DNA from 2 places in the Streptomyces viridosporus T7A genome. Region 1 is predicted to be linked to the other one. Evidence: riboswitches for the same ligand, from Rfam matches in the RefSeq annotation. Region 1 holds a riboswitch; the other holds the start of a gene.
The links. Region 1 has a riboswitch for S-adenosylmethionine ahead of thrC (threonine synthase). Riboswitches for the same ligand answer to the same signal wherever they lie in the genome.

Region 1 (10,333 bases):
TGCACACCCCGAAGCCGACCCCGACCCCGAAGCCGGCGCGGACGGAGGGCCCCGGCGGCACGGGCACCGGCACGGGCGTCTGCGAGCTGACCAGTCCCGCGGGCAACTGCTACGCCGACGGCCAGTTCTGCGCCGCCGCGCACCGGGGCCTGAGCACCCACGGCCGCGGCGGCGAGTACCTGACGTGCGCTCAGGACTCCGCCGGCCGCTGGCGCTGGTCGGACGGCGTCCCCGGCTGACCCGGGACGTCCCCGGCCGACGCGGGACGTCCCCGGCCGACGCGGGACGTCCCCGGCCCCGGAGGGAGGGTCAGGCCACCCTCCGCGCCCGGTACTCCGCGATCTCCGCCATGGGCGGCCGTTCCTCGGTGTCCACCGAGTAGGTGCGGGGCTCGAAGGCGCCCCCGGCCCGCTCGAACTGGGTGAGCGCGGGGCGGACCAGATGGCCGCGGGCCAGCCGGAGCTGGGCGGTGCGGTAGATCGTGGCGGCCATGCGGCCGAGGGCCTGGCCGTCCTGGTGGCGGTGGAGGCGGACACCGACGTCGACCTGGGCGAGGGCGTCCAGGCCGACCAGGTGCAGGGCGTCGACCAGCATGCCGAGCTCCACGCCGTAGCCGACGGGGAAGGGCAGCCGTTCCAGCAGGGAGCGGCGGGCCGCGTACTCGCCGCCGAGGGGCTGCACGAAGCCGGCCAGCTGCGGCCAGTGCATGTTGAGCAGCGGGCGGGCCATCAGCTCCGTGACCCGGCCGCCCTGGCCGGCCGCCGTCCCGAGCGGGCGGTCGTACATGGCCTTGACCAGCTGCACGCCGGGTTCGGTGAGCAGCGGGCCGACGATGCCGGAGACGAAGTCGGAGGAGAACTCGCGCAGGTCGGCGTCGACGAAGCAGACGATGTCGCCGCGGGTGACGAGCAGGGAGCGCCACAGCACCTCGCCCTTGCCGGGCACGGCCGGGATGCGGGGCAGGATCGCGTCCCGGTGCACCACGGTCGCGCCCGCTGCCGCCGCCGCCTCGGCCGTGCGGTCGGTCGAGCCCGAGTCGACCACCACGACCTCGTCGACCAGGGGGGCCCGGAGCATCAGGTCGCGCCGGATGACCGCGACGATGTCGCCGACCGTGGCCTCCTCGTTGAGCGCGGGCAGCACCACGCTCACCGTCCGGCCCGTGGCGCGTTTGGCCGCCAGGACCTGGTGCAGCGGTCGGTCGGTCACGGACCAGGAGCGTTCGCTCAGCCAGCGCTCGACTTCTTCCAGCACGGTCGGCGGCTCCTCACTTCTGTGATCCATCTCGCGGTTCGGACGACTATCTCAAGGGTCCCGGACGTCGGTTACAGTCTTGAACAACGCAGGTGACCGCCGCATGCCGGGGTCACCGGTGTTCACAACCACATACAGCTCATCCAGAGGGGCAGAGGGACACGGCCCGATGAAGCCCCGGCAACCCTCCAGCCGGTTCTCGTGTCGATCGTTGTGCGCGCACAGCCGATCGCACCCGCGAGGCTCCCGGCTAGGGAAGGTGCCAAATCCGTCTCACGGCGAGATGCGTCGTGAGAAAGATGAGGAGAAAGGGCCTCGCCTCTCATGGCTGCGCAGACTGTCGCAAGCACCACCGATCCCGCCGCTTCTCCCGCCGGTGCCGCCTCCGTCGACCTGGGTCCCGCCGCCGCGCTCTCCTGCCGCGAATGCGGTCACCGCGTGCCGCTCGGCCCGGTCTTCGCCTGCGAGGAGTGTTTCGGCCCGCTGGAGGTCGCCTACGACTTCTCGGCCCTCGACACCGAGGAACTCCGCAAGAGGATCGAAGCGGGCCCCACGAACATCTGGCGCTACGCGCCGCTGCTGCCCGTCCCGGCGGACGTGGCGACCAAGCCGAACCTCAACCCCGGCTGGACCGCGCTGGTCAAGGCCGACAACCTCGCCCGTGAACTCGGCGTCACCGGCGGCCTGTACGTCAAGGACGACTCCGGCAACCCGACGCACTCCTTCAAGGACCGCGTCGTCGCCCAGGCCCTGGAGGCCGCCCGCGCCTTCGGCTTCACCACCCTGTCCTGCTCCTCCACCGGCAACCTGGCCGGCGCCGTCGGCGCCGCCGCCGCGCGGGCCGGCTTCCGCTCCTGCGTGTTCATCCCGCACGACCTGGAGCAGGGCAAGGTCGTCATGGCCGCCGTCTACGGCGGAGAGCTCGTCGGCATCGAGGGCAACTACGACGACGTGAACCGCTTCTGCTCCGAGCTGATCGGCGACCCGGTCGGCGAGGGCTGGGGCTTCGTCAACGTCAACCTGCGGCCGTACTACGCGGAGGGCTCCAAGACCCTGGCGTACGAGATCTGCGAGCAGCTCGGCTGGCGGCTGCCCGACCAGATCGTCGTCCCCATCGCCTCCGGCTCGCAGCTCACGAAGATCGACAAGGGTCTGCGGGAGCTGATCGAGCTCGGGCTGGTCGAGGACCGGCCGTACAAGATCTTCGGTGCGCAGGCCGAGGGCTGCTCGCCGGTGTCGGCCGCCTACAAGGCGGGCCACGAGGTCGTGCGCCCGCAGAAGCCGAACACCATCGCCAAGTCGCTCGCCATCGGCAACCCCGCCGACGGCCCGTACGTCCTGGACATCGCACGCCGCACGGGCGGCGCGGTGGAGGACGTGACGGACGAGCAGGTCGTGGACGCCATCAAGCTGCTCGCCCGCACCGAGGGCATCTTCGCCGAGACGGCGGGCGGGGTGACGGTCGGCGTGACGAGGAAGCTCATCGACGACGGCGTGCTCGACCCGGCCCTGACCACCGTCGTGCTCAACACCGGCGACGGTCTGAAGACGCTGGACGCGGTGGCCGGCACCGGGCTCACCGCAACCATCCGCCCCCACCTGGAGTCGTTCCGAGAGGCAGGCCTCGCATGAGCGTGACCGTTCGCATCCCGACCATCCTGCGCACCTACACCGGCGGCCGGACCGAGGTGAGCGCCGAGGGCGCGACCCTCGCCGAGGTCATCGAGGACCTGGAGAAGAACCACACCGGGATCGCCGCCCGGGTCCTGGACGACCAGGGCAAGCTGCGCCGCTTCGTCAACGTCTACGTCAACGACGACGACGTGCGCTTCGAGCAGGGCCTCGGGACTCCCACTCCGGACGGCGCGGGCGTCTCCATCATTCCGGCGGTCGCCGGCGGCTGATCATTACCGTCGGTAATTCCGGTTACCGAGCGTTCATCGCACGGCCCCCTCCGTGAGAGATGCGGAGGGGGTCATTCCATGGGGTTGAGCACGGTAGAGTTGGGGAACGCGCCCCCGATCCTTCGATCGGAAGCCTTTGATTTCTGCCGTGCGCCCGACTGGAAGTAGCCAAAGTGCGGGCCCCTTTTGCGGCATTCGCCCCCTATGTATGGCCCGACTTGCCCTGTAATCAGGTGAATTCTCGCCACATTCCGGGCCGGGGGCGTCCAGATTTCTCGTCCGATTGACCTGTTGCAGACGGCAGTTGGGCAGATACATTCAGCCGCGGTCGACGCGTTCCGGCGCACGCCCCCAACCGTTGGGGGGTGAGGTCTGACCCGGGTTCGCGAAGTGCGGATCTGTGCAAGGGCCAGTAATAGGGGAGTTAGGCATGGCTCAGGGCACCGTCAAGTGGTTCAACGCGGAGAAGGGGTACGGCTTCATCGCGGTCGACGGTGGTGCGGATGTTTTCGTCCACTACAGCGCGATCCAGATGGACGGCTACCGCACCCTGGAAGAGGGCCAGCGGGTCGAGTTCGAGATCTCGCAGGGCCAGAAAGGCCCGCAGGCCGACATGGTTCGCGTCACCGCCTGAACGCGCTACCAGCCGCAAGAATCTTCTGCTGACGAAGGGCCCGTGCCTCCCGGGGCGCGGGCCCTTCGCCGTGCCCCGGGGCGGGGAGCGCGCGGCGCGTCCGTGTTCGCGGGCGGCTGAGCGCACCCCCCGATCGCCGGAGGCGCTTGCACTCGACAGGGGCGAGTGCTAATCATTGCGTTAGCACTCTGAAGGTGAGAGTGACAACGTAAGGACCGGGTCGGTGAGGCCCGCAGGCCGGGTGGGGCAAGGAACCACGAGGCCGGCGAGCCGTCCGTCGCGGGCGCGGGCGCGGTCCGAAGGAATCACCCCCAGTCCTGGAGGGACCACTTCACATGGCCAAGATCATCGCGTTCGACGAGGAGGCGCGGCGCGGCCTCGAGCGCGGCATGAACCAGCTCGCGGACGCCGTCAAGGTGACGCTCGGCCCCAAGGGCCGCAACGTCGTCCTCGAGAAGAAGTGGGGCGCCCCCACGATCACCAACGATGGTGTCTCCATCGCCAAGGAGATCGAGCTCGAGGACCCGTACGAGAAGATCGGCGCCGAGCTGGTCAAGGAAGTCGCCAAGAAGACGGACGACGTCGCCGGTGACGGTACGACCACCGCGACCGTCCTCGCCCAGGCCCTGGTCAAGGAAGGCCTGCGCAACGTGGCCGCCGGCGCCAACCCGATGGCCCTGAAGCGCGGCATCGAGAAGGCCGTCGAGGCCGTTTCCGCCGCCCTGCTCGAGCAGGCGAAGGACGTCGAGACCAAGGAGCAGATCGCCTCCACGGCCTCCATCTCCGCCGCCGACACCCAGATCGGCGAGCTCATCGCCGAGGCCATGGACAAGGTCGGCAAGGAAGGCGTCATCACCGTCGAGGAGTCCCAGACCTTCGGTCTGGAGCTGGAGCTCACCGAGGGTATGCGCTTCGACAAGGGCTACATCTCGGCGTACTTCGCCACCGACATGGAGCGTATGGAGGCCGTCCTCGACGACCCGTACATCCTGATCGCGAACTCCAAGGTCTCCAACGTCAAGGACCTGCTCCCGCTCCTGGAGAAGGTCATGCAGTCGGGCAAGCCGCTGCTGATCATCGCCGAGGACGTCGAGGGCGAGGCCCTGTCGACCCTGGTCGTCAACAAGATCCGCGGCACCTTCAAGTCCGTCGCCGTCAAGGCCCCGGGCTTCGGCGACCGCCGCAAGGCCATGCTCGGCGACATCGCCATCCTCACGGGCGGCGAGGTCATCTCCGAGGAGGTCGGCCTCAAGCTGGAGAACGCCACGCTCGACCTCCTGGGCAAGGCCCGCAAGGTCGTCATCACCAAGGACGAGACCACCATCGTCGACGGCGCCGGCTCCACCGACCAGGTCCAGGGCCGTGTGAACCAGATCCGCGCCGAGATCGAGAACAGCGACTCCGACTACGACCGCGAGAAGCTGCAGGAGCGCCTGGCGAAGCTCGCCGGCGGCGTCGCGGTCATCAAGGCCGGTGCCGCCACCGAGGTGGAGCTCAAGGAGCGCAAGCACCGCATCGAGGACGCCGTCCGCAACGCCAAGGCGGCCGTCGAGGAGGGCATCGTCGCCGGTGGTGGCGTGGCCCTGCTGCAGGCCTCCCAGGTCTTCGAGAAGCTGGAGCTGGAGGGTGACGAGGCGACCGGTGCCAACGCCGTGCGCATCGCCCTGGAGGCCCCGCTGAAGCAGATCGCCGTCAACGCCGGCCTCGAGGGCGGCGTCGTGGTGGAGAAGGTGCGCAACCTGACCCCGGGCCACGGCCTGAACGCCGCGACCGGCGACTACGTCGACCTGGTCAAGGAAGGCATCATCGACCCGGCCAAGGTGACGCGTTCCGCGCTGCAGAACGCCGCGTCGATCGCCGCGCTGTTCCTCACCACCGAGGCCGTCATCGCCGACAAGCCGGAGAAGGCCGCGGCCCCGGCCGGCGGCGGCATGCCGGGCGGTGACATGGACTTCTGATCCTCCCGAGGATCGGAACCGTCCGACGCGTGACCGAGGGCGGCACTCCCCGTACACCGGGGGGTGCCGCCCTCGGGCGTTTCCGGGCCGGTGGCGTCAGTAGCGCGAGCAGGCGCCGTCGGTGACGTCCACCGTGAGGTGCGCGTAGCTCTCGTCGACCGGCACGGTGGTGACGCGCAGGCAGAAGGCGGCGTCCGTGCCCTCGCCGGTGACGGTGTAGTGGTCGGAGCGGCCCTCGCGGCTCACCCGGGCCCCGAACGAGGGTCCCTCACCGGTCCGTTCGATCGCGTCGCCGATCGCCGGGGCGAGGCCCCGCGACGCGTCGACGATGCGCGGGCCGGCCTCCAGGCGCGCGGCGGCCTCGTGGACGGCGGTGCGCAGCTCGTCGTCGCTCCACTCCCCGTCGTCGTGGAGCCAGAGGAACACGCCCGCGGCGACGAGGAAGGGGAGCAGGATCAGCGCCAGGCCGACGGGGCTGTGGGGGTTGTAGACGTACCGGTTCGTTCCCCACCTGCTTCTGATGAACACGGGCTCTCCCATGAACCTCATTCTGTGCGAGGGCGGTTGACGGCAGGTCACGACCCGGTGTGACGCACGTCACCGGGGCCGGGGAATGGGAATGCCCGCGGCGGGCGGGCCGGTTGCCCGTACGGCACGGATTTCATGCGTGTGCACATACTGACCGGTATCTCCCTGAGGAGTCCCAGTGACCGTCACCGTTTCCGAAGCGGCCTCCCGCGCGGCCCGGGTCCTTTCCCGCCCGGCCGTGATCAACGGCCTGACCGTCCCGAACCGCATCGCCATGGCGCCGATGACCCGGCAGTTCTCGCCGGGCGGCGTCCCGGGGGAGGACGTCGTGTCGTACTACTCCCGCCGGGCGGCCGCCGGTGTCGGACTGATCGTCACCGAGGGGACGTACGTCGGTCACCCCTCCGCCGGGCAGAGCGACCGGGTGCCGCGGTTCCACGGGGAGGAGCAGCTCGCGGGCTGGGCGAAGGTCGCCGAGGCGGTGCACGCGGCCGGGGGCACGATCATGCCGCAGCTGTGGCACATCGGCACGGTGCGCCGGCCGGGGGAGCCGCCGTTCCCGGACGCCCCGGTCCTCGGACCGTCCGGGCTACGGACCGACGGCACCGAGGGCGGCAGGGCCATGACCCGGCGGGACATCGACGAGGTGATCGGCGCCTTCGCGGAGGCCGCCGCCGCGGCCGAGCGGATCGGCTTCGACGGCGTGGAGCTGCACGGCGCCCACGGCTACCTCATCGACCAGTTCCTGTGGGCCGGCACCAACCGCCGTACCGACGCCTACGGCGGCGACCCGGTGGCCCGGACGAAGTTCGCGGCGGAGGTCGTCGCCGCCGTGCGGGAGGCCGTGTCCCCCGGCTTCCCGGTCGTCTTCCGCTACTCGCAGTGGAAGCAGGACGCCTACGGCGCCCGCCTCGCCGAGACCCCGCAGGAGCTGGAGGCCGTCCTCGCCCCGCTCGCCGCGGCCGGCGTCGACGCCTTCCACGCCTCCACGCGCCGCTACTGGCTCCCCGAGTTCGAGGGCGCCGACCTCAACCTGGCCGGCTGGACGAGGAAGCTGACCGGCAGGCCCGCCCTCACCGTCGGGTCGGTCGGCCTCGACGACGGCGACTTCACCAGGACGTTCCGGGGGGAGGGGGCCGGTGTGAGCAGCCTCGACAACCTGCTCGACCGGATGGAGCGGGACGAGTTCGACATCGTGGCCGTGGGCCGGGCCCTGCTCCAGGACCCGCACTGGGCGGCCAAGGTGCTCGAAGGCCGCTTCGGCGAGCTCAGGTCCTACGACGCCTCGGCGCTCACGTTCCTGAGCTGAGCCGCCGGGCCGCGTCGCGTGCGTCCGTACGGGCGCACGTCACGCGGTATTAATTTGCTTAAGTCAAGCAATCTGAATAAAGTTGCCCGAGACAAGTGGTTCCGATCCTCCGGAGACATCCCCCATGTCCGACGCACCCGCCCGACCCGCCGCGACCGGCACCCCCGCGCCGCCCCGACCCGGCGCCGTGGTGGCCGTGCTGGCCTTCAGCGGCATCGTGGTCTCGCTGATGCAGACCCTGGTGATCCCGATCGTGGGGAAGCTGCCGCGGTACCTGAACGCCTCGGCGGCGGACACCGCCTGGGCCGTCACCGCCACCCTGCTCGCCGCGGCCGTCGCCACCCCGGTCATGGGCCGCCTCGGCGACATGTACGGCAAGCGCCGCATGCTGCTGTTCAGCATCGCCATGCTGGTGACCGGCTCGGTGGTCGCCGGACTGAGCGACTCCCTGGTCCCGATGATCGTCGGCCGGGCCCTGCAGGGCCTGTCGTCCGGGGTGATCCCGCTCGGCATCAGCATCCTGCGCGACGAGCTGCCCGAGGAGCGGCTGGGCTCGGCGACCGCGATGATCAGCGCCTCGCTCGGGGTCGGCGGCGCCCTCGGTCTGCCCGCCGCCGCGCTCATCGCCGACAACTTCGACTGGCACGCGCTGTTCTGGACCTCGGCCGCGCTGGGCGTCGTCGCGCTGGTCGCGGTGGTGTCCGTGGTGCCGGAGTCGAAGGTGCGCACCGGCGGCCGGTTCGACCTGGCCGGCGCGGCCGGAATGGCGGCCGGCCTGATCTGCCTGCTGCTGGCGATCTCCAAGGGCGGCGACTGGGGCTGGTCGAGCGGCACCACCCTCGGCCTGTTCGCGGCGGCCGTGGTCATCCTGCTGGCCTGGGGCTTCTTCGAGCTGCGCATCGACCAGCCGCTGGTGGACCTGCGCAGCACGGCCCGTCCCCAGGTGCTGGTCACCAACCTCGCCTCGGTGGCGATCGGCTTCTCGATGTTCTCGATGTCCCTGGTCATCCCGCAGCTGCTGCAGCTCCCCGAGGAGACCGGCTACGGCCTGGGCCGGTCGCTGCTGGCCGCCGGTCTGGTCATGGCGCCGTCCGGCCTGGTGATGATGGCGCTGGCCCCGGTGTCCGCGCTGGTCTCCCGCGCCAAGGGCCCGAAGGTGACGCTGATGATCGGCGCCCTGATCGTGGCCGCCGGCTACGGCCTGAACGTCCTGCTGATGGACCAGGTCTGGCACTTCGTGCTGGCGTCCTGCGTCATCGGTGCCGGCATCGGCTTCACCTACGGTGCGATGCCCGCGCTGATCATGGGCGCCGTGCCCGCCTCCGAGACGGGCGCCGCCAACAGCCTCAACACCCTCATGCGGTCCATCGGCACGTCCGTCGCCAGCGCCGTCGCCGGTGTCGTCCTGGCCCAGATGACCACGCGCTTCGGTCCGTACGCGCTGCCCTCCGAGAGCGGCTTCCGCACGGTCCTGGCGCTCGGGGCCGGAGCGGCGCTCCTCGGCTTCGCCGTCGCCGCCCTCATCCCGCGCCGGCGCGCCGCGGCGGCGACCGCGTCCGCCGTCGCCGGGGACGCGCCCGCGGAGGCCGCGGCGTCCTCCAGGGCGTAGGACCGGCCACCGCGTCCCACGGCCGCCGTCCCGGGGTTCCGGGGCGGCGGCCGTGCGGCGTGCCGGCCGGAACCTGCCGGTCCCGGGCTAGAAGTTGCCCATGGGCTCGATGTCGGTCCTGACCGGCGTGCCCCACACGCGCAGCACCTCGTAGTCGGTGAACTCGTGCACGATCCGGTACGCCATGGCGGGCCGGGGCCCGCGCCGCTGCGCCGCGATGTACAGCTCGGCCTCGCGCCGGTCCCGGCGCGGGGTGCCGCACAGCTGCCAGGCCTGGCCGTTCCACAGCTCCGGCAGCCAGCGCTGCTGCGGCTGGGGACGGTCACCGCGGACCCCGTACCGGGAGGGGACCGGCTCGGTGGCCCCCGGCGGCGGGGGCGGCCCGTTGAACTCGGCGCGGCGGGCGGCGCGGCGCCGGGTCTCGCACAGCAGGCACAGGTCGGGGGCGCTCTGGTCGACCGGGCCGGTGGGGTGCTCGGGGCAGCGCGTGCTGGGCGCGGCCGTGGTGACGCCCTCCTCCAGCAGATCGAGGGCCCGCCGCAGGTCCGCCTTCACCTCGTGCAGCTCGGCGTCCGGGGTGTCGGCGCCGAGCGCCTCGCCGTGCTCGCCGAGGACACGAAGAGCGCGGCCCAGGGCGGTGAGCTGCGCGTGGTTCATGGTTCGTCTCCGGGTCGGGTGGCTCCAGTATCCCAGTGCGCACGGCCGGCGGTCATCCACGGGCACCGGGCGCTCGCGGGGTACGGGCGTCGTCCCGCGGAGCGGCCGACCACGGCGGCCCGCGGCGACGGCGGGGTACGGGCGGGGTGCGGATGCGGCCTCGCGTCGCGTCCGCCCTCCGGCATCCGACGCCTGCGGACGCTGCCGGGATCCGGCATGGCGAATGCCGGTGACCTCCGGTTACCGTCCTCGGGCGCGTCCGGTTCCGGCACCGGACGGGGCGGACGTCCGGCGAGGGGAGTGGCGCGATGTTCTCGGTGGCCTGGGGGGTGTTCGCGACCGCCTTCGGCTGGATCGTCGCGACGGATTTCCGGGGGGCGGCCCGCCGCTTCCACGAGCTGTCCCACGCGGCCGTGCCGTTCGGCGGCGGCGGTGCGCCGGTCTTGGGCGTCGGCTTCTTCCGCGTCCTGGCGGGGGTGT
Region 2 (10,333 bases), 1.4 Mb from region 1:
GCTCGGCCTGTCGCTCCTGCCGTTCTTCTACAACGTCTGGAAGACGGCCAAGTACGGCAAGAAGGTCGAGGTCGACGACCCCTGGGGCTACGGCCGTTCGCTGGAGTGGGCGACCTCCTGCCCGCCCCCGCGGCACAACTTCCTCAGCCTGCCGCGGATCCGCAGTGAATCCCCGGCGTTCGACCTGCACCACCCGGAGATCGCCGCGCTCGACCAGCTCGAGAACGCCGGTCACGGTGAGAAGGCCCTCGCCGGTGGAAAGGAGGCGGGCAAGTGAAGATCCAGGGCAAGATGTTCATGTGGCTGAGCCTCTTCCTCCTCATCGTCGCCGTGGTCTACGGCGTGTGGTCGAAGGAGCCGGTCGGCACCACCGCTCTCTTCCTGGCCTTCGGCCTGGCGATCATGATCGGCTTCTACCTGGGCTTCACGGCCAAGCGGGTGGACGTCGGAGCGCAGGACAACAAGGAGGCGGACGTCGCGGACGACGCCGGCGAGGTCGGGTTCTTCAGCCCGCACAGCTGGCAGCCGCTCTTCCTGGGCATCGGCGGTGCCTTCGTCTTCCTGGGCGTCGCCGTCGGCTGGTGGCTGGTGTACTTCGCGCTGCCGGTGATCCTGGCCAGCATCTGGGGCTGGGTCTTCGAGTACTACCGCGGTGAGAACCGCACCCAGTAGCACGAGGCACGGCATGTGAGGGCCCGGACACTCCGTCAGGAGCGTCCGGGCCCTCTTCCGCTTCACCGGAAATCACCCGTTCGGGCCGCTCGGTGCGCCGGAGCCGACGCGGTTTCCTAGCGTGAGGACATGAGACAGACAGAGTCCTTCCACGGCGGGGGAACCGGCCGGAGCCGCACCGTCGCAGGCTGCACACTGCTGGCGCTCGCCCTCGGCGCGAGCCTCACGAGCTGCGGCGACGACAACCCGCTGTCCGCCGAACCGTACGACGCGGGGCAGCAGATCTCCTTCGACGGATCCGTCGGAGAGGGGAAGACGGTCGACCCCGACCAGCCCCTGGAGGTCGTCGCCGAAGGCTCCGACGGGCGCATCACGGACGTCACCACCGTGGACGCCTCGGGCCGCCACGTGACCGGCGAGCTGGCCGCCGACGGCAGCCGCTGGCACAGCACCTCGCCGCTCGCGGCCGACGCCCGGTACACGATCCGGGTGAGCACCGAGGACGGGGACGGCCGGCCGGGCCGCAAGGTCCTCGCCTTCACCACCGGGAAGCCCACCACCCAGGGCCTGACCGTCGCCTTCGGGCCGGCGGCCGGCACCTACGGCGTCGGGCAGCCCGTCACCGCCGAGCTGAGCGCGCCGATCGAGGACCGGGCCCAGCGCGCCGTGGTGGAACGCGCCCTGAAGGTGGACTCCACGCCCGCGGTGACCGGCTCCTGGCACTGGGTGGACGACCAGAAGCTGCACTACCGCCCGAAGGACTACTGGCCGGCCCACGCCACCGTCCGGGTGCGCAGCACCCTGGAGGGCGTCAAGGTCAACGAGCGGCTCCGGGGTGCCCCGTCCGACCCCCTGACGCTCAGCATCGGCGACCGGCTCATAGCCGTCGCCGATGCCGCCGCGCATCGGCTGACGGTCCACAAGAACGGGGAGGAGATCAAGCAGATACCCGTCACCACCGGCAAACCCGGCTTCGAGACCCGCAACGGCGTCAAGGTCGTGCTCGGCAAGGAACGCTTCGTACGCATGCGCAGCAGCACCGTCGGGATAGCGGAGGGATCGGCCGAGTCGTACGACCTGAACGTCGAGTTCGCCACCCGGGTGACCTGGAGCGGCGAGTACGTGCACGCCGCCCCGTGGTCCGTCGGCTCCCAGGGCTACGCCAACGTCAGCCACGGCTGCGTCGGCATGAGCACCGAGAACGCCGAGTGGTTCTTCGGGACCGTCCGCGAGGGCGACCTCATAGAGACGGTGAACTCGGACGGCGGCACCATGGAGCCCTTCGGCAACGGCTTCGGCGACTGGAACCTCACCTGGCAGAAGTGGCGCGAGGGCAGCGCGCTGGCGGACGGCGCCCAGGACGACCCCCGCACCGAGGAGAGGGCGCGGCTGCGTCCCCAGCCGGTGTGAGGGCGGCCCGGGGCGTGTCCCGGCCCGTTCCCCGCAGGGCGGTGCCTCAGGCGTTCAGGACGCTCTTGCGCCGCAGCAGGGAGGCGAGGGCCGAGGCGAACTCCACCGGCTCCACCGGCAGGGTCACCGCCGCCTCCGCACGGCTCCAGGTGGCCAGCCAGGCGTCCTGGGGACGCCCGATCAGCAGCAGCACCGGCGGGCAGTCGAAGATCTCGTCCTTGATCTGGCGGCACACCCCCATGCCGCCCATGGGCACGGCCTCGCCGTCCAGGACGCAGACGTCGATGCCGCCCCTGTCCAGCTCCTTGAGGACGGCGGGGACGGTCGCGCACTCCACGAACTCCACGACGGGGACGTCCGGGGCCGGCCGCCGGCCGGTGGCGAGCCGCACCTGCTCCCGGGTGCCTGCGTTGTCGCTGTAGACCAGCACCGTGGCGGTCGCCTGCATTGTTCCTCCACGCGTCGAGAGAGGGCACGGCATCGTCGGGGCTTCGGGCCCCGATGGCGCGGATGCTACCCCTTCCGGGCGCCTGTCAACACTGGTTCGGACACGCCTTCGGCCCGTCGCCCGATGGGCCATCCGGGCAGTACAGGAGGGGCGAACACACCGAACGGCACCCCCCGGGGTGAGGGCGGGATAAGCGACCGACATAATGTCGGCGTGGCGACAGCAACGACAGTAGATACCGGGCACGCGCACCCGTCGGTCAACCGACCGAACCTCACCAGCGTCGGAACCATCATCTGGCTGAGTTCCGAGCTGATGTTCTTCGCGGCCCTCTTCGCGATGTACTTCACCCTGCGATCGGTGACCGGACCCGACTTCTGGTCGGAGAAGGCCGACTCCCTGAACTTCCCGTTCTCGGCGACGAACACCACGATCCTGGTGCTCTCCTCCCTCACCTGCCAGCTCGGCGTCTTCGCCGCCGAGCGCGGTGACGTGAAGAAGCTCCGGATGTGGTTCATCGTCACCTTCATCATGGGTTCGGTCTTCATCGGCGGCCAGGTCCTCGAATACACCGAGTTGGTCAAGCACTACGGCCTGTCCATCTCCTCCGACCCGTACGGCTCGGTGTTCTACCTGACCACCGGCTTCCACGGCCTGCATGTGCTGGGCGGTCTCATCGCCTTCCTGCTGGTCCTGGGCCGGACCTACGCAGCCCGGAGGTTCACCCACGAACAGGCGACCGCGGCCATCGTCGTGTCCTATTACTGGCACTTCGTCGACGTCGTCTGGATCGGCCTCTTCGCCACGATCTACATGATCAAGTAGCCGGGCCCACATCCGCGCGCGCCGAAGCGCCGCACCAACCAGAAGCATCGACGCAGAAGATCCTGACACCGGGGTAATCCGTGAAAAAGCTCTCCGCACGACGACGCCACCCGCTGGCGGCGCTCGTCGTCCTACTCCTCGCGCTGGCATGCACCGGGGGGCTGTACGCCGTGTTCGCACCCGCGGACAAGGCGCAGGCCGACGCCACCGCCCAGTCCCTCACCATCGAGGAGGGCAAGAAGCTCTACACCGTCGGCTGCGCCAGCTGCCACGGCACCGGTGGTCAGGGCACCTCCGACGGTCCGAGCCTGGTGGGCGTGGGCGCCGCAGCCGTGGACTTCCAGGTGGGCACCGGCCGTATGCCGGCCGCCACCTCGCAGGCCGCCCAGCTCCCGGACAAGAGGGCCGTCTACACCCAGGCCGAGATCGACCAGCTGGCGGCCTACGTCGCCTCGCTGGGTGCCGGTCCGGCGATCCCGACCGAGGAGCAGTACGGTCCCGAGGGCGCCGACATCGCCAAGGGCGGTGAGCTCTTCCGCAACAACTGCGCCCAGTGCCACAACTTCACCGGTAAGGGTGGCGCGCTGACGCACGGCAAGTACGCGCCGAACCTCGAGGACGTCGACCCGAAGCACATCTACGAGGCCATGCTCACCGGCCCGCAGAACATGCCCTCCTTCCCCGACAGCGTGCTGTCGGAGCAGAACAAGAAGGACATCATCGCGTACCTGGGCGAGGTCAACAGCGATCAGACCGAGAGCCCGGGTGGCCTGTCGCTGGGCGGGCTGGGTCCGGTCAGTGAAGGCCTGTTCGGTTGGATCTTCGGTCTCGGCGGGATGATCCTCGTCGCTGTGTGGGTCGCCGCTCGGACCGCAAAGGCCAAGAAGTCATGAGTAGCCAAGACATTCCCGAAGAGAACCTGCCCGCAGTGCAGGACACCGCCCACGGTGCGCTGGGCGTCGCGGACGAGAAGAACCCGTTCGCCGACCCGGGGCTGCCGCCCCACGAGCACCGGGTCCAGGACATCGACGAGCGGGCCGCCAAGCGCTCCGAGCGCACGGTCGCCCTGCTGTTCACGGTGTCGATGCTGGCCACCATCGGCTTCATCGCCTCGTTCGTGGCGATCCCGGTCGACAAGATCGTCTACATCTTCCCGCTGGGTCACATCGGCGCGCTGAACCTCGCGCTCGGCGTGACGCTCGGCATCGCGCTGTTCGCCATCGGCGCGGGCGCGGTCCACTGGGCCCGCACCCTGATGTCCGACGAGGAACTGACCGACGAGCGGCACCCGATCGAGGCGCCGCCGGAGGTCCGGACCAAGGTCATGGACGACTTCCGGCAGGGCGCCAAGGAGTCGGCGATCGGCCGTCGCAAGCTGATCCGCAACACCATGTTCGGCGCGCTCACCCTGGTGCCGCTGTCCGGCGTCGTGCTGCTGCGCGACCTCGGCCCGCTGCCCGAGGACAAGCTGCGCCACACCGCCTGGTCGAGGGGCAAGCTGCTCATCAACCAGAACACCAACGAGCCGATGCGTCCCTCCGACATCATCACCGGCTCGCTCACGTTCGCGCAGCCCGAGGGGCTGGACCCGCACGACCACGGTTTCAACAACGAGATCGCCAAGGCCGCTCTGATGATCGTCCGCATCCAGCCGGACGACATCAAGGACAAGCGCTCGCTCGAGTGGTCGCACGAGGGCATCCTCGCGTACTCGAAGATCTGCACCCACGTCGGTTGCCCGATCTCCCTGTACGAGCAGCAGACGCACCACGCCCTGTGCCCTTGCCACCAGTCCACCTTCGACCTTTCCGACGGGGCCAAGGTCATCTTCGGTCCCGCCGGCCACGCCCTGCCGCAGCTGCGCATCGGCGTGAACGACGAGGGCTACCTCGAAGCGCTCGGTGACTTCGACGAGCCCGTCGGTCCTGCTTTCTGGGAGCGCGGATGAGTACCAACACCAGCACCGACTCCCGCTCTCGCGGGAAGGCCCCGGCCGGCGAACGCATCGCCGACTGGGCCGACGGCCGGCTCGGGATCTACTCCCTGGCCAAGGCCAACATGCGGAAGATCTTCCCGGACCACTGGTCCTTCATGCTGGGTGAGATCTGCCTCTACAGCTTCATCATCATCATCCTCACGGGTGTGTACCTGACGCTGTTCTTCCACCCCTCGATGAACGAGGTGGTGTACCACGGCAGCTACGTCCCGATGCAGGGGCAGCTGATGTCGCAGGCGTACGCCTCCACCCTGGACATCAGCTTCGACGTGCGCGGCGGTCTGCTCATCCGGCAGATCCACCACTGGGCGGCGGTCATCTTCCTGGCCGGCATGTTCGTGCACATGATGCGCGTCTTCTTCACCGGCGCGTTCCGCAAGCCACGCGAGATCAACTGGCTGTTCGGCTTCCTGCTGTTCGTGCTCGGCATGTTCACCGGTTTCACCGGTTACTCGCTGCCGGACGACCTGCTCTCCGGAACCGGTGTCCGCTTCACCCAGGGCGCGATCCTGTCCGTGCCGATCGTCGGCACGTACATCTCGATGTTCCTGTTCGGCGGGGAGTTCCCCGGCACCGACTTCGTGGCGCGGTTCTACTCGATCCACATCCTGCTGCTGCCGGGCATCATGCTGGGTCTGGTGGTCGCCCACCTGATCCTGGTCTTCTACCACAAGCACACGCAGTTCGCGGGTGCCGGACGGACCAACAAGAACGTCGTCGGCATGCCGCTGCTGCCGGTCTACATGGCCAAGGCGGGAGGCTTCTTCTTCCTGGTCTTCGGCTTCACCGCGCTGATCGCCGGCCTGGTGACCATCAACCCGATCTGGAACCTGGGCCCGTACCGCCCGGACTGGGTCTCCACGGGCGCCCAGCCCGACTGGTACATGGGCTTCGCCGAGGGCCTGGTCCGCGCCATGCCCGGCTGGGAGATCAACTTCTGGGGCCACACCCTGGTCCTGGGCGTCTTCATCCCGCTGGTGCTGTTCGGCCTCTTCCTCGCGGTCATCGCGCTCTACCCGTTCATCGAGTCCTGGATCACCGGGGACAAGCGCGAGCACCACATCCTGGACCGGCCGCGCAACGCCCCGACCCGTACGGGCTTCGGCGTCGCCTGGGTCACGGCGTACCTGATCATGCTGATCGGCGGTGGCAACGACATCGTCGCCACGCACTTCAACCTCTCGATCAACGCGGTCACCTGGTTCGTCCGCATCGGCTTCTTCGCCGGACCGGTCGTCGCGTTCATCATCACCAAGCGGATCTGCCTCGGCCTGCAGCGCCGGGACAAGGAGAAGGTGCTGCACGGCCGCGAGGCCGGCATCATCAAGCGCCTGCCGCACGGTGAGTTCATCGAGGTGCACGAGCCGCTCAGCCAGGAGCAGATGTACACCCTCACGGCGCACGAGCAGTACAAGCCGGTCGAGATCGGCCCGGAGGTCGACGAGAACGGCGTCAAGCGCAAGGTGAAGGGCACCGAGAAGCTGCGCGCCAAGCTCAGCAAGGCGTACTACGGCGAGGAGTCCCAGATTCCGAAGCCCACCGTCGAGGAGTACAAGGAGATCACGAGCGGCCACGGCCACCACTGATCGCTGCGCTCGCCACGCCACGGTCGAAGGGCCCCGTCCGGTGTTCGGACGGGGCCCTTCGCCCTGTCCGGGGCTGGATAGGGTGGTTGCGAAGGATTCTTCTACGACGATCAGGAGCGGCTGATGAGCGCTGTGACCCCCGCTGGAGGCGACACCGCGGCGGGCCGTTCCTGGCCCGCCCTGCTGAACGGTCTGCTGGACGGCCGGGACCTGTCCGCCGACGACACCGCCTGGGCGATGGACCTCATCATGCGCGGCGAGGCGACCGACGCGCAGATCGCCGGCTTCGCGGTGTCCCTGCGGGCCAAGGGCGAGACGGTGGAGGAGATCACCGGCTGCGTGCGGGCGATGTACGACCACGCCAAGGTGATCGAGGTGCCCGGGGCGACGGTCGACATCGTCGGCACCGGCGGGGACGGCGCCAAGACGGTGAACATCTCCACGATGTCCTCGATCGTCGTGGCCGGCACCGGCGCGAAGGTCGTCAAGCACGGCAACCGGGCGGCCTCCTCTGCGTCCGGTGCCTCCGACGTCCTGGAGAAGCTGGGCGTCAATCTGGAGCTGTCCCCGCAGCGGGTGGCCGAGGTCGCCGAGGAGGCCGGGATCACCTTCTGCTTCGCGGTGAAGTTCCACCCGGCGCTGCGCCACGTGGCCGCCGCCCGCGGGCAGCTCGGCATCCGCACGGTGTTCAACTTCCTCGGCCCGCTGGCCAACCCGGCGCGGGTCAAGGCCCAGGCGATCGGGGTCGCCGACCCCCGGATGGCGCCGATCATGGCGGGCGTCTTCGCCGGACGCGGCCACTCCTCGCTGGTGTTCCGCGGCGACGACGGCCTGGACGAGCTGACCACCACCGCCACCTCCCGGGTGTGGGTGGTGCGGGGTGGCGAGGTGACCGAGGAGACCTTCGACCCGCGGGACGTGGGGATCGAGCTGGTGCCGGTCGAGGCGCTGCGGGGCGCCGACGCCTCGTACAACGCCGAGGTCGCCCGGAGGGTGCTGGACGGCGAGGAGGGCCCGGTGCGGGACGCGGTGCTGCTGAACTCCGCGGCGGCGCTGGTGGCGCTGGAGCCGGGCGGCGGCACCCTCACGGAGCAGATCCGGGCCGGCATGGACCGGGCCGCCGAGTCCCTCGACTCGGGGGCCGCCAAGCGGGTCCTGGAACGCTGGGTCGCCGCCAGCAACGCCTGACTCCCCCCAGAAGATGTCCCGCGATCCGGAAACGGGTTGCGGGACGTCCGCCGTTTCCCGTACTTTCCCCTCCAGGTCATGAGCGACAGCCATGAGGCCCCGGCCGGCTGTCCGGCAACCCTCCGTCCGTGGCGGGGTGCCCCGGGTGAGGACCGGGCCGTGAGCAGCAGGGCTCACGGCAAGCGCGGACCCCTCGCACCCTTGGGAAGGGTGGGACCAGGGGTCCTGGTCGTTCGAGGGAGCCTTCCGTGAGCAAGCGAATGCGCTAGGGCCGCGAGCCCCGCCTCCGCACACCTCCGTCACCTTCACCCCGCGCCCGGGCCGTGCCCGCTCGCGCGGTGAGCCGGCCCTGCCTCCACGGGAGCCCCGCCATGTCCGTGTCCACCGTGTCCACCGTTGCCGCCGACCGGCCCGTCCGCGCGCCCCTGCCCGTTCTGGGGCGGGACGTCACCGTCCCGCTCGTCACCGGCGGGGAGGTCGTCCACGCCGCGCTCGACTACGCCGCCAGCGCCCCGGCGCTCCAGCGCGTCTGGGACGACGTCGCCGCGTACGCGCCCCACTACGGCAGCGTCCACCGAGGTGCCGGGCACCTCTCCCAGCTCTCCACCGACCTGTTCGAGGACGCCCGCCGGACCGTCGCCGAGTTCCTCGGCTGCCGCCTCGAAGGCGGCCCGGGCGAAGCCCGGCCCGGCGAGGGCGGCGGTGGGCGGCGGGAGGGGGACCAGGTCGTCTTCACCCGCTCCACCACCGACTCCCTCAACCTGCTCGCCGCCGCGCTCCCCGACGGCTGCGAGGTCTTCGTCTTCGAGACCGAGCACCACGCCGCCCTGCTGCCCTGGAGGAACGCGCGCGTCACCTGCCTCGACGCCCCGAGCAGCCCGCGGCAGGCCGTCGAGACCCTGGAGCGCGCCCTCGCCGACCGCCACCCCCACGGCCCCGCCCTGGTCTGCGTCACCGGCGCCTCCAACGTCACCGGCGAGCTGTGGCCGGTGCGCGAGCTGGCCGCCGCCGCCCACGCGCACGGCGCCCGGATCGTCCTGGACGCCGCCCAGCTGGCCCCGCACCGCCCGGTGAGCGTGCGCGAGCTGGACGTCGACTGGGTCGCCTTCTCCGGACACAAGCTGTACGCGCCCTTCGGCTCCGGTGTCCTGGCCGGCCGCGCCGACTGGCTGCGGCAGGCCGAGCCCTACCTCGCGGGCGGCGGCGCCAGCCGCAGGGTCACCCGGCGCGAGGACGGGACCGTGGACGTGGAGTGGCACGACGGCGCCGCCCGGCACGAGGCCGGCTCGCCCAACGTCATCGGTGTCCACGCCCTCGCCTCGGCCTGCAAGGCCCTCACCGAGGCCGGGTTCGACACCCTCGCGGCCCGCGAGGAGCAACTGATCCGCACGGTGCGCGACGGGCTCGCGGACCTGCCCGAGGTGCGGTTCCTGTCCCTGTTCGGGGACGACGCCCCGCGCGTCGGGGTGCTCTCCTTCGTCGTCGAGGGCTGGAACAGCTCCCACTTCGCCGCCGCGCTGTCCGCCGAGTACGGCATCGGCGTGCGCGACGGGCTGTTCTGCGCCCACCCGCTGGTGCGCAGGCTGCTCGGCGGCGACCCGCGGGACCGGGGCGAGTGCGGCGCCCCGGGGGCGGTGCCGGGGGAGAAGGCCCTCGGCGCCGTCCGGGTCAGCTTCGGGGTGGGTACGCCGGACGAGCACGTGGAGCGGTTCGTGCGGGCGGTCCGGGAACTCGTGCGGGACGGCGCGCGGTGGAGCTACCGCACGGTGGACGGGCGGTGCGTCCCCGACGCCTCCCGCTGAGCCGCCGCGGGCGCCGGCAGCCGGGTCCCGAGCACGATCATCCGCAGGGCGCGCTCGGTGGCGTCGGTGAGCAGTTCGGCGCCGCGGACCAGGGCCTCCGCCAGGGCCATCGGGGCGGGCAGGATGCCGTGGCAGGCGTCCACGCCCGGTACCTGGTGGGCGCCCTCGCCCAGGGTTCCCGCCAGCGCGAGCACCGGCCGCCCGTACAGCTTGGCGCGCCGGGCCACCTCCGCGGGCACCTTGCCGCGCGGGGTCTGGTGGTCCAGGGCGCCCTCGGCGGTGACGACCAGGTCGGCGCGGGCCAGCCGGGCGTCCAGGTCGAGGTGGTCCAGCAGGACGTCGAAGCGGGGCAGGAGACGCGCGCCGAGGGCGGCGAGACCGGCGCCGAGCCCGCCGGAGGCGCCCG

Region 2: linked by a shared signal. The riboswitch ahead of CP969_RS11815 (aminotransferase class V-fold PLP-dependent enzyme) and the one ahead of thrC (threonine synthase) in region 1 are both predicted to bind S-adenosylmethionine.

What each region holds. Positions count from the first base shown of each region.
Region 1 is NZ_CP023700.1:3,939,075-3,949,407, reverse strand. It holds gene CP969_RS18175 (hypothetical protein) at 1-239, shown strand, start outside; gene CP969_RS18170 (glucosyl-3-phosphoglycerate synthase) at 310-1,254, opposite strand; SAM riboswitch class I at 1,391-1,560, shown strand; gene thrC (threonine synthase) at 1,579-2,886, shown strand; gene CP969_RS18160 (MoaD/ThiS family protein) at 2,883-3,158, shown strand; gene CP969_RS18155 (cold-shock protein) at 3,589-3,792, shown strand; gene groL (chaperonin GroEL) at 4,128-5,750, shown strand; gene CP969_RS18145 (hypothetical protein) at 5,847-6,290, opposite strand; gene CP969_RS18140 (NADH:flavin oxidoreductase) at 6,457-7,587, shown strand; gene CP969_RS18135 (MFS transporter) at 7,712-9,196, shown strand; gene CP969_RS18130 (hypothetical protein) at 9,284-9,853, opposite strand; gene CP969_RS18125 (hypothetical protein) at 10,162-10,333, shown strand, end outside.
Region 2 is NZ_CP023700.1:2,515,373-2,525,705, reverse strand. It holds gene ctaD (aa3-type cytochrome oxidase subunit I) at 1-277, shown strand, start outside; gene CP969_RS11855 (cytochrome c oxidase subunit 4) at 274-672, shown strand; gene CP969_RS11850 (L,D-transpeptidase) at 802-2,082, shown strand; gene CP969_RS11845 (response regulator) at 2,129-2,530, opposite strand; gene ctaE (aa3-type cytochrome oxidase subunit III) at 2,744-3,355, shown strand; gene qcrC (cytochrome bc1 complex diheme cytochrome c subunit) at 3,436-4,248, shown strand; gene qcrA (cytochrome bc1 complex Rieske iron-sulfur subunit) at 4,245-5,303, shown strand; gene qcrB (cytochrome bc1 complex cytochrome b subunit) at 5,300-6,937, shown strand; gene trpD (anthranilate phosphoribosyltransferase) at 7,061-8,125, shown strand; SAM riboswitch class IV at 8,200-8,316, shown strand; gene CP969_RS11815 (aminotransferase class V-fold PLP-dependent enzyme) at 8,497-9,927, shown strand; gene CP969_RS11810 (glycerate kinase) at 9,882-10,333, opposite strand, start outside.